One region of the Actinomadura sp. NPDC048955 genome, then DNA from elsewhere that is predicted to be linked to it. Evidence: riboswitches for the same ligand, from Rfam matches in the RefSeq annotation. Region 1 holds a riboswitch; the other holds the start of a gene.
The links. A riboswitch is a leader RNA that binds a small molecule or an ion and turns the genes downstream of it on or off. The one in region 1 is predicted to bind S-adenosylmethionine.
Positions count from the first base shown of each region.

Region 1 (8,151 bases):
GGAGGCTGGCGCGGAGCGCGTCGTCGGCGACCGCACCGGGCATGCGGCCGGCCTGCCGCTCCTCGCTCGCTGCATGGGCCAGCGCGATGGCGGCCGCGACCAGCCAGCCGGCCGGGAGCCGGTCGTCGAACTCGCCGCCGCGCCGCCCCCGCTCGATCACCCGCCCGATCCGGTCGGCGACGGGCTCGTGCCGCTCGTGGTCGGCCCGCGGGCTCACGGGCACCGCACTGATCCGCCGCATCAGGGCCGGGTGGCGCCCGGCCGTCCGCGCGGCGGCGTCGAGCAGCCGCACCAGCGCGTCGGCGGCCGGTCCCGCGTCGGGATCGGCGGCGTCCATGGCGGCGACCGTCTCCCCGGTGAGCCGCTCGGCCAGCGCGAGGAGCAGCTTCTCCCGTGAGGGGAAGTGGGCGTAGACGGTCTGGCGGGTCACCCCGGCGGCGTCAGCGACCGCCGCCAGACCGGCGTCGGGATCGGCGTCGAGCACCCGCGTCGCCGCGTCCAGGATCGCGTCCCTGCTGCGGCGGGCGTCGGCGCGGCGGTTGCGGGCCGGAGAGGGCATTATTTCTTACACCTTGTCAGAGTTGGTTCTCGGTGCATATCTTACAGAGCGTCAAAGATCGTACCGAGCACCACGGGGGATCCATGCGTCCGCTCAACGAGACCGAACCCGGGCGGTTCATCGCCGACTTCTACACCTCCTTCACCGGCGACCTGCTGCGCGGCGACGAGGATCCGGCGCTGATCGTCGACCGCTACCACACCCCGGACATCGTCCAGTTCGCCGACGGGATCCGGATCGACCGCGACAAGCTCATCGCGCACACCCGGCCGGTCCGCAAGAACCGGCCCACGAGCAGGGTGGAGGTGCACGAGGCCGTCGCGGACGGCGACCGCCTCGCCGCCCGCTACACCCTGCACGTCCGCCAGCGCGGCAAGGACCTCTCCATCGAGGTCTACTTCTTCGGCCGGTTCGCCCCCGACGGTCGGATGCGCCAAGCCCACATGGCCACTCGCACCGCTTCCGCCGACGCCCGCTGAGCTCACGGCGCAGCGCCGCCCGTCTCAGCCGACGCGAAAACGAGAACGATCGAACGATCGGGTTCCGACAGGTACTGGCTGTAGACGCTGACTTCGCTGAACCTCGGGGCCCCACGGTTCAGGACCGTGAAATCGCAGCCGGGGTTCTCCTCGCATCTGGTCTTGGGCCGTCGAACCGGATGGACATCACCGAGGGCTGCACCCTCAGCCACCGGAGTCGACCATCGCGTCCACATCGCACTGAGCGGCTCTGGGCGAGCGAGGCGAGCCAGGCGTGCGGCTGTTCGGCGGTCGGCCTCTGCGACGGCTCGCGCTGCATCAGCGCCCTGAGCACCGGCTCCAGAGGGCCGGCGTGCACGCACGGGCCGGGGTCCCGGGTGGCGATGGCGATGAACACCGCCCCCGTGCTCGCGCCCTCGAAAGCCGGGCGGCGGCGCGGGCCTCCCGCTCCAGCCGCGCGATCCAGGTCCGCCGCCCGGCGTCGTCCAGGTGCTCGGGCAGGCGCAGCTCCTTGACCGCCACCTCACGGTCGAGGTGCGCGTCACGGGCGCGCCAGACCGCTCCCATTCCGCCGCGGCCGAGCAGGGAGACCAGCCGGTACCGGCCCGCCAGCACCTGCTCGTCCGCGCCCGTCGCCTGCCGCGACCCCTCCCGTCCCGACGGCTCCACCGGCGGCACCCCTCACAGGAACACTCGTGTCTGACCGACCCTGGCCGGGATCATCTCAGACGCCGGGACCTCGACCGTGATCACGCCTTCCTTGCCGACCTTGTCCATCGCCTCGGCGATCATCTCGCCGATCTGCGGGTCGCCCGCGGAGATGGAGGCCGTGGAGGCGATCTGCTCCTTGGTCTCCACGTCCTTGGCGAGCTTGGACAGCTCCTCGCTCACCCGCTCGACGGCGGCCTCGATGCCGCGCTTGAGCGACATCGGGTTCGCACCGGCGGCCACGTTGCGCAGACCCTCGCGCACCAGCGCCTGGGCCAGCACGGTGGCGGTGGTGGTGCCGTCACCCGCGACGTCGTCGGTCTTCTTGGCTACTTCCTTGACGAGCTCCGCGCCGATCTTCTCCCACGGGTCCTCGAGCTCGATCTCCTTGGCGATCGACACACCGTCGTTGGTGATCGTGGGAGCGCCCCACTTCTTCTCCAGCACGACGTTGCGGCCCTTGGGACCAAGGGTCACCTTCACGGCGTCGGCGAGCTGGTTCATGCCGCGCTCGAGACCGCGACGGGCCTCCTCGTCGAACGCGATCATCTTTGCAGCCATAGGCTCCAGTCCTCCCGGAACAAGGTGGCTTAGACGGATCGAGCCGACGCCCGCGACGGACGGCCCCGCCGACGACTTCCATTCCGCCGCCGGCCTGAGGCCTCATCGCCCCGACCCATGACTGTGTGAAGTTGTCACTCTCCACAGCAGAGTGCCAATGTTTGTTTAGCACTCTACCCCGTCGAGTGCAAGCGCCACACATCCTCGCCCACGGGTGTCTCCCCCAGCCGCCCTGCCCCGCCCTGACCAGCGGCGGAACGTCCAGGAAGTCCTCTCGCGGCGGGCCGGTGGGCGCGCCTCACGTGGCACGGGCCGACCCGAAATTCGCCGGTGGCGTAGCGGGCCGGTCGCCCGTCGGGGGTGTTCACGAGGCCGTCATCCGGCCGACGCCGGGCCGGGGAAGCGGTGGGCTGACGGGGGTCAGGGGGCTACCGAGGTCTCACCACCCGGTGAGGGCCGGTGCCGGCACGCCGTCCATGTCGGCTGCCCTTGCACCGGCAACCGCCCGTCGCCGCCGCTTTCGCGGCGCATATTCGACACGGATCGTTGGTGTCGGTTCGGTCGATGCTTTGACGTTTGCGGCGGCCCGATGCACCGGGGTCACCACGGCCCGTTGGGCCGCTTCTGCGGAGTATGGCGAATGGTGAGGATGTTCTTTCGTTCCCGGGCAAAGGGCCGCCGCAAACGGGTCCGGACATTGGGCGGCCGCTCCGGCTTCGATGCGTGACCGGGCCGGAGCGGCCGTGGTGCTGCGGTGCTCTGCTATGAGCCGCGGTTCACTTCTTGGTGGACTCCTGCTCGGGGCCCGCGACCGCGTTGATCACGGTGTTGTGCTTGCCGCCGTGGAGCTTGGTGCTGATCGGGCCGGTCATCGTCGCGCTGTTGCCGGCGTAGACGTTCGAGCGGGGCGAACCGCTGAGGTTCGTGAAGATCGCGTCGCCCGAGCCGTTCTCGCTGTTGGCGACGGGGCCGTTCTGGCCGACGATCGACTTCTCGACCGCGTGGATGTGCACCGGCTTGGGGTGGTCCCCCGTGGTGGCCAGCCGCTGCCCGGCCTGCGGGGCGTTGGCGTCGGCCTGCTGCTGCTCCGGCGCGGCCTGCTGGGCCTCCTGCTGCGGGGCGGCCTGCTCGGCACCCTGCTCCGGCGCGGCCTGCTGCGCGTCCTGCTGAGGAGCGGCCTGCTCGGCACCCTGCTCCGGCGCGGCCTGCTGCGCGTCCTGCTGAGGAGCCGCCTGCTCCGCGTCCTGCTGCGGGGCGTTCGGCTGGGCCTCCTGCTGGGGAGCAGCCTGCTGCTCGCCCTGCTGAGGAGCGGCCTGCTCGGCACCCTGCTCCGGCGCGGCCTGCTGGGCGCCCTGCTCCGGGGCGGCCTGCAGAGACTCCTGCTGAGGAGCAGCAGCCTGCTGAGGAGCGGCCTGCTGCTCGGCGGCCTCGTGCTCGGCGGCCTTGGCGAGGGCGACCTTGGTGGCCTCCTGCTCGGAGCCCTCGACGCCGGTCACGGCCGTGTTGTGCTTCCCGCCGTGGAGTTTCGTGGTGATGTCACCGGTCTTCACCGGCTTGTTCCCGATCACCGGCGCCGCCTTGGGCGACTTGGTGATGTCGGTGTAGATCAGGTCGCCCGGACCCTTCTCACTGATGTACGTGGGGCCGTTGTGCCCCACGTACGCCTTCTCCACCGCGTAGAAGTTGATGTCGGCCATGGCCGAGGGAGCCGCGAGGACGGCCGCTCCCATCGTTATCCCGGTCACGGCCATCGTGCGCAAAATGCGCTTCATGCCTTTCCTCACTCTCGTATGCCGATCGGCGCTCCAGGGAACGCCACTCCGGGATCAATCTTCCAGGGCGCGGCCAGCGAGAAACCCAAGTGACGGAGTGGCGGTGATCAAGATCGAAGCCGCGAAACGGGCGCTCGCTAAAGCTTTCTCCATGCCCGTTGAGCCGGACGGGAAGAACAGTCACCCAATCCGGTATCCACCGGGCCATTGACGTTCCAGAGAATGGGGAATCGGCCAGTTCTGAAAGGAAAAGCCCCGGCACGGTGGACGTGCCGGGGCTTGCGGGACGAGACGGGCGTCAGCCGCCCGCCACCGCGGGGATGATCGAGATCTGGGCGCCTTCGGGCGTCGGGGTGTCGAGGCCCTCGGCGAACCGGACGTCCTCGTCACCGACATAGACGTTCACGAAACGGCGGATCTTGCCGGCGTCGTCCAGGATGCGGCCGGAGATGCCGGAGTAGCTGGCCTCGAGGTCGGCGACGACCGCGCGCAGGGTCGCGCCCTCGGCCTTCACCTCGGACTCGCCACCGGTGTAGGTCCGCAGGATCGTCGGGATACGGACGGACACGCTGCTCATGCTGCTCCTTCGTTCTCAGGCGAGGCCCGCGGCGCGGAACGCCTCCAGGGACGGGGCGATGTTCGCCGACGGCGCGACGACCGGGGCGACGGCGTCCAGGGTCTTCAGGCCGTCCCCGGAGTTGATGATCACGGTCTCGGCGCCCGGGTCGAGGGTGCCGGCCTCGACGAGCTTGCGGAGGGTCGCGACGGTGACGCCGCCGGCCGTCTCGCCGAAGATGCCCTCGGTGCGGGCCAGGAGCCGGATGCCCTCGACGACCTGCTCGTCGGTGACGTCCTCGACGGCGCCGCCGGTGCGGCGGGCGACGTCCAGGACGTAGGGGCCGTCGGCGGGGTTGCCGATGGCGAGGGACTTGGCGATCGTGTCGGGCTTCACCGGGCGGACGACGTCGTGGCCCGCCTTGAACGCGGCGGCGACCGGGTCGCACCCGGCGGCCTGCGCGCCGAAGACGCGGTACGGCCGGTCCTCGACCAGCCCCAGCTTGATCAGCTCCTGGAACGCCTTGTCGATCTTGGTGAGCTGGGAGCCGGACGCGACCGGCACGACGATCTGGTCCGGCAGCCGCCAGCCGAGCTGCTCGGCGATCTCGTAGCCGAGCGTCTTGGAGCCCTCGGCGTAGTAGGGGCGGACGTTGACGTTGACGAACGCCCAGTCCTCCCGCTCACCGGCGATCTCGGACGCGAGCCGGTTCACGTCGTCGTAGTTCCCGTCGACCGTCACGAACGTCCCGCCGTACACGGCCGTCGTGATGATCTTCTGGGACTCCAGGTTCGACGGGACGAACACCGCGCTGCGTATCCCGGCGCGGGCCGCCGCGGCGGCGACGGCGTTGGCGAGGTTCCCGGTGGACGGGCAGGCCAGCACCTTGAACCCCAGCTCGCGGGCGGCGGCGAGCGCGACGGCGACGACGCGGTCCTTGAACGAGTGGGTCGGATTGCCGCTGTCGTCCTTCACCCACAGGCTCTGCAGGCCGAGGCTCTCCGCGAGGTTGTCGGCGCGGACGAGGCGGGTCAGGCCCGGCTCGGTGTTCGGGGTGTCGGCGACGTTCGGCGGGACGGGCAGCAGCCCGCGGTAGCGCCAGATGTTGCGCGGCCCGGACTCGATCGCCTCCCGGGTGACGCCGTCGAAGTCGTAGGCGATCTCCAGTGGGCCGAAACACTCCTCGCAGGCGTAGTGGGGCCCGAGGTCGCGGGACGAGCCGCATTCGCGGCAGACGAGAGCGGTAGCCGGTCCGAGGTCTGTGGCAGGCGTGAGTGCCATGAGGGCGAGGCCTTTCTCCCCATCTTCCCTGCGCCACCTTGGTCGCAGGCCGGAGTTGGCACCATCTCCCGGCCGGCCTCGCAGGATCGCGACGCGCCACAGCCAGGTGGTTGCCGGGGCTTCGCAGGGCCGGTCCCTCCACCCCTCTGGATGAGCGTTATGAAGTTGTCGATCAACGAGCGCTTTGAGCTCGTATGCGTGACTTTACATCAACTGACCGGATGCCAGACAGGTGGGTCCAGCGAGTGAGACGTTACCCGGCGGTGGTCTTGATCACCCGCTGGGTCGGGTCGAGGAACACGTGGCGGACGGTCGGGACGCTCTCGCGGAGCCGCCGGTCGATCTCGCCGGCGACGTCCTCGGCCTCGTCGGCGCTGATGTCGTCGGAGAAGTGCACCTTCGCCGCGACGAGGATCTGCTCGGGGCCGAAGTGCATGGTGAGCAGCTCGTCCACGCCGGTCACGCCGGGCGCGGAGCAGATCTCGGCGCGGATCCTGCGCTGCTCGGCGGGGTCGGCCGCCTGGCCGATGAGCAGGCGCATGCTCTCCCGGCCGATCGAGAAGGCGAGCACGACCAGGAGCACTCCGATGAGGGCGGACGCGAGCCCGTCCCAGAACTCCGAGCCGGTGATCTGGCGCATCGCGAGCCCGCCGGCGGCGAGGGCGAGGCCGATCATCGCCGCGGTGTCCTCGAACAGCGCGGTCTTGAACGTCACGTCGGGCGACTTGCGGACGTGCTCGACGAGGTCGCGGTCGCTGTCGCGCGTCTCCTTCTTCGCCTGGTAGAAGGCACGGATCCAGGACGCCCCCTCCAGCACCGCGCCGAGGCCGAGGACGGCGTAGGCGAGCCACACCGTCGTCCCGCCGCCGCCGTGGCCGGTCATGGTCAGGACGCCCTCGAAGATCGAGAACCCGGCGCCGGCCACGAAGATGCCGAACGCGGCGAGCAGCGACCACACGTACCGCTCGTTGCCGTATCCGAAGGGGTGGCGCCGGTCGGGGGGCCGCTCGCTGCGCCGGATCGAGGTGTAGAGAAAGCCCTGGTTGAGGGTGTCCGCCACCGAGTGCGCGCTCTCCGCGAGCATGGCGCTGGACCCGGCCAGCAGGCCGGCGAACAGCTTCGTGATCGCGAGGATGAGGTTCGCTGCACCGGCGACGAGCACCGTTTTCGTCGTCTCGGACTTGCTCATTGCCGCCGGATACCCCCAGGGCGGATGACTAATCGGGCGGAACGGGCAGAAGCGCGGGCGATGCCGGTCACCTCGCGGGTCACTGTGATGCGCCCGCGCCGCAACTGAGACCCTTCCCCTATGAGCCAAGTGCTGGTGGCCTCGAACCGGGGGCCGGTGTCGTTCTCGCTGTCGGAGGACGGCGAGCTCACCATGCGGCGCGGCGGCGGCGGACTCGTGTCGGGCCTCGCCGCCGTCACGGGCGCCCCGCGCGACCCGGGCCCGCCGCGCCCGGCCGGGACGGAGCGGGCACCGACCGGCGGCGACGCGGACGTTCTCTGGGTGTGCGCGAGCCTCGGCGAGGCCGACCGCACGGCCGCGCGCCGTTCCCCGGACGGACGTCTCGACCTCGCCGGATACGAGACCGGCGGGGCCGCGGTGCGGATGCTCGACATCCCGGCGGCCACGTTCGACCGCGCCTACAACGGCGTCGCCAACTCGACGCTGTGGTTCGTCCACCACCTGTTGTACGACACACCGCGCAGCCCGCACTTCGACGCCCGCTCCCGGCGCGACTGGCAGTCCTACGAGGCGTACAACGCGGCCTTCGCGGACGCGCTCGCGCGGGACGCCGCCCAGGGCGCGAAGGCGGCGGTCCAGGACTACCACCTGTCGCTGGCCCCCCGGATGCTGCGCGACCGGCGTCCCGACCTGAAGATCGTGCACTTCTCCCATACCCCCTGGGCCCCGCCGGAGTACTTCAGGCTGCTCCCGGACGACATCGGCGCGCAGGTCCTTCTCGGCATCCTCGGCGCCGACCACGCCGGCTTCCTCACCGAGCGGTGGGCGTCGGCCTTCCTGGACTGCTGCGAGCTGCTGCCGGGCGCCCGCGTCGACCGCGCGGCCCGCACCGTCTCCTGCTCGGGTCACACCACGCGCGTGGGCGTGCACGGTCTCGGGGTGGACGGGACGGCGCTGCGCCGGCGGGCCGCCGAGCAGGACGTCGTCGAACGGGCCCGGGCGCTGCGCGAGCAGGTGGGCGACCGCCAGCTCATCGTGCGGATCGA
Region 1 covers NZ_JBEZJI010000028.1:7,171-15,321, forward strand. Annotated here, with positions in the region: gene AB0C84_RS25030 (TetR family transcriptional regulator) at 1-559, opposite strand, end outside; gene AB0C84_RS25035 (nuclear transport factor 2 family protein) at 643-1,038, shown strand; gene AB0C84_RS25040 (hypothetical protein) at 1,357-1,707, opposite strand; partial or broken gene AB0C84_RS25045 (TCP-1/cpn60 chaperonin family protein) at 1,777-2,307, opposite strand; gene AB0C84_RS25050 (hypothetical protein) at 3,084-4,079, opposite strand; gene AB0C84_RS25055 (MoaD/ThiS family protein) at 4,378-4,656, opposite strand; gene thrC (threonine synthase) at 4,672-5,916, opposite strand; SAM riboswitch class I at 5,933-6,073, opposite strand; gene AB0C84_RS25065 (cation diffusion facilitator family transporter) at 6,170-7,105, opposite strand; gene AB0C84_RS25070 (trehalose-6-phosphate synthase) at 7,226-8,151, shown strand, end outside.

Region 2 (8,151 bases), on a different contig from region 1:
CGCCCCGGCCGCAGCTCCTCGAACCCGTCCGTCGGGCCGGGCGCGTACAGCCTGATCTCGCCGTCGGCGCCCGGCGCGGCCTCGAAGTCGCGGCCGAGCCACCGCGCGACGTACCCGTCCCGGATCACTGCGCGGCCTCCGTCCGTCCGTCCCACGCCTCGGCGCCGGCGTCCGGCCGCAGCCAGGCGAGCCGGTCGGGGTCGTACATCGCGATGAACCGCTCGGACCGGTCTCTGCCGATGTAGTACATCTCCGCTCCGTACGGCAGCCGTACGCTGGTCACTTTGTACTCGCGGATGGACCCGGCGCTTCCCGGCGCGAAGCCGCTCCCGGTGAACGGCGGCCGCTCGATGACCCAGCCGGCCTCGCCCCACGACGCCATCTCCTCGTCGTCACGTCCGCCGAAGGGGACGCGGTACAGGTCGGGACAGTAGGCCGGCCACCGGATGACGTACACGCCCTCGTCGTCGGAAGAGAACGAGGAGTCGGAGAACAGCAGCCCCAGCGCCTCGTAGAGCTGGGCGGGCGTCTGCAACTCGGCCACGTCGTTCGTCGAGTGGACGAAGCCGCCGACGCGGTCGTACCCCTGCTCCAGGTACCAGGAGACGTGCCCGTGCGGGACGACCTTCTGCATGATGGCGGGCGAGGCGACGCGGTCCTCGGGGTCGGACGGCACCTGCGGCACCGGTTCCCGCCGCGGCGGCGGCAGCGGAACCTCCGGCCGCGCCTGGACGAGGCCGACCCGCACCGCCCACTCGCTGAGCGACCGCACCTGGTCGCCGTGCAGCGACGCCCCGATGTGCGTCCCCGGGTTGAGCACCATGGCCCAGTCCTCCCGGGGCCACGCGCCGATCAGCTCCCGGAAGTCGGCGTACACGAACCGGGACTCCGGCAGCACCTCGCGCAACCGGACCATCGACGTGAACACCTGCACGGACACCGCGTCCCGCATCGCCGCGTCCCAGCGGAACTCGCGCTGCACCGGCATCACTTCGAGCGGCGCGTCGTCGGGGATCGGCACGAGCACGTTCGCGTTCAGCAGCACCCGCAGGAACGCGTCGGAGTCGCCGCCCGAAGCCGCCTCGTAGAGCTCCTGGTCGATCCGGTTCCCCGGCTCGAACTCGGGCTCCGGCTCGCTGACGGCACGCAGCGCCCGGCCCGCCCCCGGCTCTCCCGCGCCGTCCCCGCCTGGGACATCGCGCTCCTCCGCCTGGTCGGGGCGCGCGGCGTCTGGGGGAACCGCCGCGAGGCCGGTCGGCGCCGTTTCACCGGGCACCCTGGGGCCGCCGGTATCCGCGCCGGGCGAGCCCTGCGGTGGTGTCGGCGCGCCGACCTGGTGAGCTTCCGCTTGCCCGGGGGCGCCGGATGTGGCACCTGGAGGTTCGCTGCCCTGGGCGCCGACGCCGGCGGGGCCGGTTGCCGGAAGGCCGACCGGGGACGGGTCCGACCCGCCCGCGTGGCCGGGCGCCGCCGCCTCGTGAGGCTTGACGGCCCCAGCGACACGGCGGTCGGCGCTTTCCGGCAGCCCTGGGAGGGCGCCGCCGGGTCCGGCCCCGTGGCCAGGATCGTCGATCGCGCCCGGTGGGACGCCGGGCGTGCCCGCGAAGGGACGGCCCGCGTCGTCTCGACCACCCGGCGCGGTGTTCGGCGGCTCGCCGCCCTGGGGCCCGGGGCCGGGAAGGCCCGGCTCCATGCTGGAACCCCTGGTCACGCCCGCGTCGTCGGGAGCACCCGGCGCGGCACCGAGCGGCGGGACGCCCTGAGGCGCGGGTTCGGGAGCGGTCGCGTCGGGCGGAGCGGCGGGCGCATCCGCGAGACGGCGTCCCGCGTCGTCCGGCATGTCCGGAGCGGGGCCCGGGGCTTCGGGGCCTTGGGGCGTCGCTCCGGAAAGGCCCGGCTCCACACCACCGATGGGCGAACCGGGTGCGGCGGGGCCGGTCGAGGCGGGCGCCTCCGCGTGGTGGCCCGCGTCGTCCGCAGGGCCCGGCTTGGCGTCGAGGGCCCCGGCGTTCTCAGGCGCAGGCCCGGGAAGGCGGGGCTCCGTGACACCACCCGGCGGGGTGGTCGTGCCGACCATGTCGGCGTAGGGGTGGCCCGCTTCCTCTCCGGTCGCGCCGGTCGTGCTGGGCACGTCCGCCTGGCGGCGGCCCGCTTCCGGAAGCGCCGGTCCGCTGGTCGGCGCCTCGGAAGCCTGAGAGGGGTTCGCGGGCAGGCCCGGTTCGACCGCGCCGCCGGGCGCGGCCCCGAGGGGGTCGGAAGCCTGGGGCGCGGGCCCGTGAACGGGGGCCGGCTCCGGCCCGGGGATGTGGCCGGGATCGACGGCCGTGCTGGACGGGTCCGCGAGGTGGCGGCCCGGTTCTCCCGGTACGGGGCCCAGGGGCGCGTCGGCCGGGACGTCACCCGCCTCGGGCACGGCCGGGTGGGGGACGGGCGCCTCGCCGAAGTGCGCGGGGGGCGGAGGCACGGCCTCAGGACGGACGGGCTGCGCGGCGCCGCCGGGCGTTCCCGCGTGGTGGCGGCCCGATTCCGCGGGAGCGGGGACGGTGGGCTCGTCCACCGGCGGCGGGCCCGCGTGGCGGCCCGGACCGGCGGCGGCGGCGGGGTCGGCCGGGACGGCGGGGGCCACCGGCACCGAGGGGGCGGCCGGTGGCGGCGGCGTCGCGGCGGACGGGGGAGCGGGCGGGCCGCTGAGGGTGCGGACCTGCTCGCCCGGCATGGACGCGTCGATGGGCGTGCCCGGGTTGAGGACCAGCGTCCACGCGGCGTCCGGCCAGGCGGTGACCATCTCCAGGAGGCTCGGCATGATGAAGCGCGACGAGCCGATCGCCTCGTTCATCCACTTCAGCGACGTGAAGATCTGGATCGACGTCCGGCCGTGGACGCGGACGGGCCGCCACGGGAACTCGGGGTCGCCGGGGACGATGCCCCACGGGGTCTCGGCGTCCACGGGCACGAGCACCTGGGCGCCGAGGAGGATCTTGAAGAAGGCCTCGGTGTCGCGGCGTCGGGCGGCGTCGAACAGCCGCTGCTCGATGTCGTTCTGGGGCTCGAAGCGGTCCGTCATCCGCTGGGCGGCGCGCTGGTCGGCCCAGGTCGCGAGGCCGGGGAGCTGCTGCGCGAGAACGGTGCCGCCCGCGGGCGAGCCGGAGTTGATGGCGAGCAGCCACTCGTGGTCGGGCCAGTAGCGCAGCGCGACGGTGAACGGCAGCGCGATGTGCTCGGTGCCGGGCCCGGACGCCTCGGCCAGGCGCTCCGGGGAGGTGAAGACCGGGACGACGGTGGAGCCGTCGACCTCCCGGGTCTGCCACGGGAAGCCGGGACGTCCCGGACGCAGCGAGAAGTCCATGTCCTCCGGGACGGGCAGCAGCACGTCGGTGGCCGCCAGCGTCTGCAGGAACAGGTCGTGGTCGTTGTTCGAGGCGGCCCGCAGCAGCTCGCGCTCCACGTCGTTGGCCGGCTGGAACTCCGGGCGCGGCGCCTCGCGGGGCAGGTCGCGGTGCTGGTCGCGCAGCTCCTCCCACGGCGGGGACGCGCGGCCGACCTGCGGGGGGCGGCCGTCGCCGTCGGCGACCTGCCGGACGAACCAGGCCGGCAGCCGCGCCTCGATCGGCAGGGCGGCGGGGACGCCGCGCGCGGGCGCGTCGACGGCGAGCCACCAGCGGCTGTCCGGCCAGCTCTCGGCGATGTCGCCGAACCGGACGGTCATGAAGTGCTGGTAGGACGGCCCGAGGCACGCCCGCATCGCCGCCGCCGACGTGTAGACCAGGACGTGGACCCGGCCGTCCTCCTCCTGCGTGGGCCAGGACGGCTGCGCCTCCCCCGCGAGGACGCCGTCCACCAGCTCGGGCGGAACGGGAACGACGAGGTCGGCGTCCCCGAGGAGGCGGAAGTAGCTCTCCTGGTCGCCGGCCCGTACGGTCTCCTGCAGCCGGTGCTCCAGTTCCGACGTGGGTCGCCACGCGTCGGCCACGGTCGCCACCCCCTGTATCTAGCGTGCTCGTCCCCGCGCGACTGCCTACGCTACATGGGCGAACAGGACCAAAGAGCATAATCATCTGACTGCGCGCGAGAGTTCGCAGGTCAGAAGCTGTCAGCGCGCAGTCAACGCGGCGAGGGCGGTGAGGAGCCGGTCGATGTGCTCCTCGTCCGTCCCGATGCCGATGCTCGCGCGGACCGCGCTCCGGTCCTCGCCCAGCAGGTGCCGGACGAAGGGGTGGGCGCAGAACTTCCCGTCGCGCACGCCGACGCCGTGCTCGTCGGACAGCGTAAGCGCCACGTCCCGCGCGTTCCAGCCGTCCACGGTGAACGACACGATTCCGACGCGCGGCGCCCGCTCGCCCCACAGCGTCAGCTCCCGGACGTGGGGGAGCGCCGCCAGTCCCGACCGCAGCCGTTCCACCAGCGCCTCCTCGCGGGCGGCCAGGTCGTCCCAGGCCGGGGACAGCGTCTCGCACGCGGCGGCCAGCGCGAGGGCGCCGAGGACGTTCGGGGAGCCCGCCTCGTGCCGCTGCTCTGCGGACGGGGCCCACCGGGTCGTCTCCCCGACCGAGGCGCTGGCGCCGCCGCCTCTGAGGTAGGGCTCGGCGGCGCGCAGCCAGTCGGCACGCCCGGCGAGCACGCCCGCACCGAACGGCGCGTACAGCTTGTGCCCGGAGAACGCGACGTAGTCCAGTCCCAGAGCGGTCATGTCGAGGGGGCGGTGTGGGACGAGCTGCGCAGCGTCGACCGCGATGCGGGCGCCGTTGCGGTGCGCGACGTGCGCGAGCTCCTCGATCGGCCACAGCTCGCCGGTGACGTTGGACGCGGCGGTGACGACGAGCAGCCGCGACCCGATCGGGCACCCGCGCAGCGCGCGGTCCGCCGCCGAGAGGGCCTCGGCCGGAGTGGCGGGCGCCGGGAGGCGCACGGCGCGCTTCCACGGCAGGAGCGACGCGTGGTGCTCGCTCTCGAAGACGACGACGCTCGTCCCGGCCGGGACGGCGTGCGCGAGCAGGTTCATCGAGTCGGTGGTGTTGCGCGTGAAAACCACGGCCGAGCGCCGCCACGCGCCGAGGAACGACCGCACGGTCTCCCGCGCGTCCTCGTAGGCGGCCGTCGTGACCTGGGACGCGTACCCGGCGCCGCGGTGGACGCTGCTGTAGTACGGCAGCGCGCGGGTGACGGCCTCGTGCACCGCCTCCAGGCAGGGCGCGCTGGCCGCGTAGTCGAAGTTGGCGTAGGGGACGTGGCGGCCGTCCCGCACCGGAACCGGGACGTCCGCCCCGATGACCCGGGGAAGCGGGCGAACCCGGACCCCCTCGGGGCGCGTCACAGCAGGAGTGATGGGGGAGCGGGCGAGCAGCGTGGGCATGCCGGGACCTTCCGGGGTCAGGGACCCCGGGACGTCCGCCGGGATCCGCGCTTGCCGGAACGCGGTGCCGCGTCCGGCCAGGTCCTCACCCGGGGCACCCCATCGCGGACGAAGGGTTGCCGGCCAGCTAGCCGGGGCTTTGCGCTGGCGCTCATGACCTCATGCGGAAGTATAGGCGGAGCCGAACGGGGATCAAGGGGAGGGTGCGATGCGGTACCGGGTGGTTCGGACGCTGGCCGGCGGCGCGCTGGTGCTCGGCGCCCTCAGCGGGTGCGGGGCGCTGGGCGGTGGCAACTCCGCCCAGGTGTGCACCGACACGAAGAAGGCGTTCCAGCAGTACGTCACCCAGGTGCGCGGCGTCCCGGCGGCGGAGCCCGAGCGGTGGCGGCAGCCGACCGAGCAGCTCGCCGGGCGCCTCGACGGGCTCGCGAAGCAGGCCGACGACGCCGACCTGGGCAAGGCGCTGAAGGCTGAGGCGGGTGAACTGCGCGCCGCCGCGCAGGGGGTCGGCGACGGCGACGTCTCCCGGCTCGACAGCGTGATCAGGGAGACGCCGGCCACCATCGGCGAGGCCTGCGACTGAGCGGCCCGGCTACCCGCCGGTGCCGAGCGGCCCGTCGCCCGTCCCGCCTCCGGGATCGCCTCCGGGGTCGCCGCCGGTCCCGCCGTCGCCGTTGCCTCCGTCACCGCCGCCGCCGGGCTGCTGCGGCGGGATGATCGTCGGCAGGTCGGTGGGGGGCGTCGGGACGTCGGGCCGCTGCGTGGACGGCGGCGGCTCGACCGGCCCGCCCGTGTCCGGCGGCTGCGGGCCGGTCGGCGGGGCGTCCTGCGTCGGCCCGCCCCAGCCGCCGCCGGGCGTCATCGACGGCTCCCCGAAGGACTCGGGGTCGTAGCCCTTGATGTTCACCGCCTCCGACATGTACGAGCGCCACATCTGCGCGGGCAGCTGCCCGCCGTACGCGCCGTACCCGGGGATGTTCAGCGGCTTGCCGTCGCTGCGGAACATCGAGACCGTCGTCGCCATCTGCGGGATGAAGCCGTTGAACCAGATCGCGCGGCCCGCGTCGGTGGTGCCCGTCTTGCCGGCGACGTCGCGTCCGTCGGGAAGCTGCGCGCCGGTGCCGGTGCCGCCCTGCACGACCTTCTGCATGGCGTAGGTGGCGTCACGGGCGACCTGCTGGCTGAACGCCCGCTCGCCCTTCTCGGTGAAGGTGCGCTTGTGGTTCTCGTTGTCGGTGACCGTCTTCACCACGAACGGCGTCCGGTGCACGCCCTCGGAGGCGAACGTCGAGTACACGCCCGCCTGCTGGACGGGGTGCAGCGACACGATGCCGAGCGGGAAGGTGGCGGCGTCCCGCTGCTCGGGCTTCATCTGCGAGGCGGGGATGCCCATCTTCTCGGCCATCGCGACGATCTTCTTGTTGCCGATGTCCTGGCCGAGGTTGATGTAGGCCGTGTTGATCGAGTGCTCGGTGGCGGTCACGAGGTTGACCGTTCCGAAGTTCTCGTTGCTGTCGTTGCGGATGGGCGTGCCGTGGAAGTACTGCGGGGAGCTGCCGTCGTAGCTGGTGGACAGCGTCTTGCCGTCGTCCAGCGCGGCCGCCAGCGCGATCGGCTTGAACCCCGACCCGGCCTGCGCCCAGTCGCCGAAGGCGCTGCTCAGCGCCTCCTCCAGGTAGCCGCGGCCGCCGTAGAAGGCGAGCACCTGCCCGGTCTTCGGGTCGACCGACACCGCGCCGGTGCGGATCTTCTTGCTCATCCCGTTCGGGGCGTTGGCCGCGACGGCCTGCTTCATCGCGTCCATCAGCCGCTTGTCGAACGTCGTGGTGATCTTCAGTCCGCTGCGGTTGATCTCGTCCTCGCTGTAGCCGCGGCGCTCGGTGAGCTCCTTCTTGGCCACGTTCACCATGTAGCCGCGCTGGCCCTTGAGGACGTCGGTGATCTTCTCCTTGGCGGGGGCCGGGAAGGTCAGCGAGGCCGCCTCCGACGAGGTGAGCGCCCCGTCCCGGACCATGTTGCCGACGATCGCGCGCCAGCGCTGCTCGGAGTAGGCGCGGCGGGGGCCGGTCGGGTCGGAGAAGTTGCTCGGCTGCTGGATCGCGGCGGCGAGGTAGGCGCCCTCCGCGGGCGTCAGCTTCGAGACGTCCTTGTTGTAGTAGGCGTGCGCGGCGGCCTGCACCCCGTAGGCGTCGCGGCCGAAGTAGATGGTGTTGAGGTACTGCTCGAGGATCCAGTCCTTGTCCTTCTCCCGGCCCACCTTCAGGGAGACCATGATCTCCTTGAGCTTGCGGGTGACCGAGCGGTCCTTGCCGATGCCGCCGTAGTAGTTGCGGACCATCTGCTGCGTGATCGTCGAGCCGCCCTGCAACTGCTTGCCGGTGGCGGTGGACCACAGCGCCCGCGCCGTGCCCTGGACCGACACCCCGGGGTCGTTGTAGAAGCTGCGGTTCTCCGCGGCGATCACCGCGGCCCGGGTGCTCTCGGGGATCTTGTCGAGCTTGACCGCGTCCCGGTTCATCCCGGTCTTGGCGATCTGCGTCTTGCCGTCGGAGTAGTAGAACGTCGGGCCCTGCGCGATCGCCTGCTCCTGCGCCGACGGCACCGGCGTGAACAGGTACGCGACGCCGAACGCGACGATGCAGAACCCGATGAAGCCGAGGATCAGGAACAGCGCCCGGCGCAGGAACCGCGACCTGCGGCTGCGCGGCTTGCCGGGCCCCTTGCCCCCGCCGCGACCGCCCTGGCCCGGCCCGGAGCCGGGCGGCGGGCCCCCGGGATGGGAGCCGCGCTGGGTCGAGTCG
Region 2 covers NZ_JBEZJI010000005.1:182,109-190,259, forward strand. Annotated here, with positions in the region: gene AB0C84_RS07775 (hypothetical protein) at 1-128, opposite strand, end outside; gene AB0C84_RS07780 (SseB family protein) at 125-3,979, opposite strand; gene AB0C84_RS07785 (aminotransferase class V-fold PLP-dependent enzyme) at 4,091-5,350, opposite strand; SAM riboswitch class IV at 5,393-5,509, opposite strand; gene AB0C84_RS07790 (hypothetical protein) at 5,559-5,933, shown strand; gene AB0C84_RS07795 (transglycosylase domain-containing protein) at 5,943-8,151, opposite strand, start outside.
Region 2: another riboswitch for S-adenosylmethionine. It lies ahead of AB0C84_RS07785 (aminotransferase class V-fold PLP-dependent enzyme); the one in region 1 lies ahead of thrC (threonine synthase).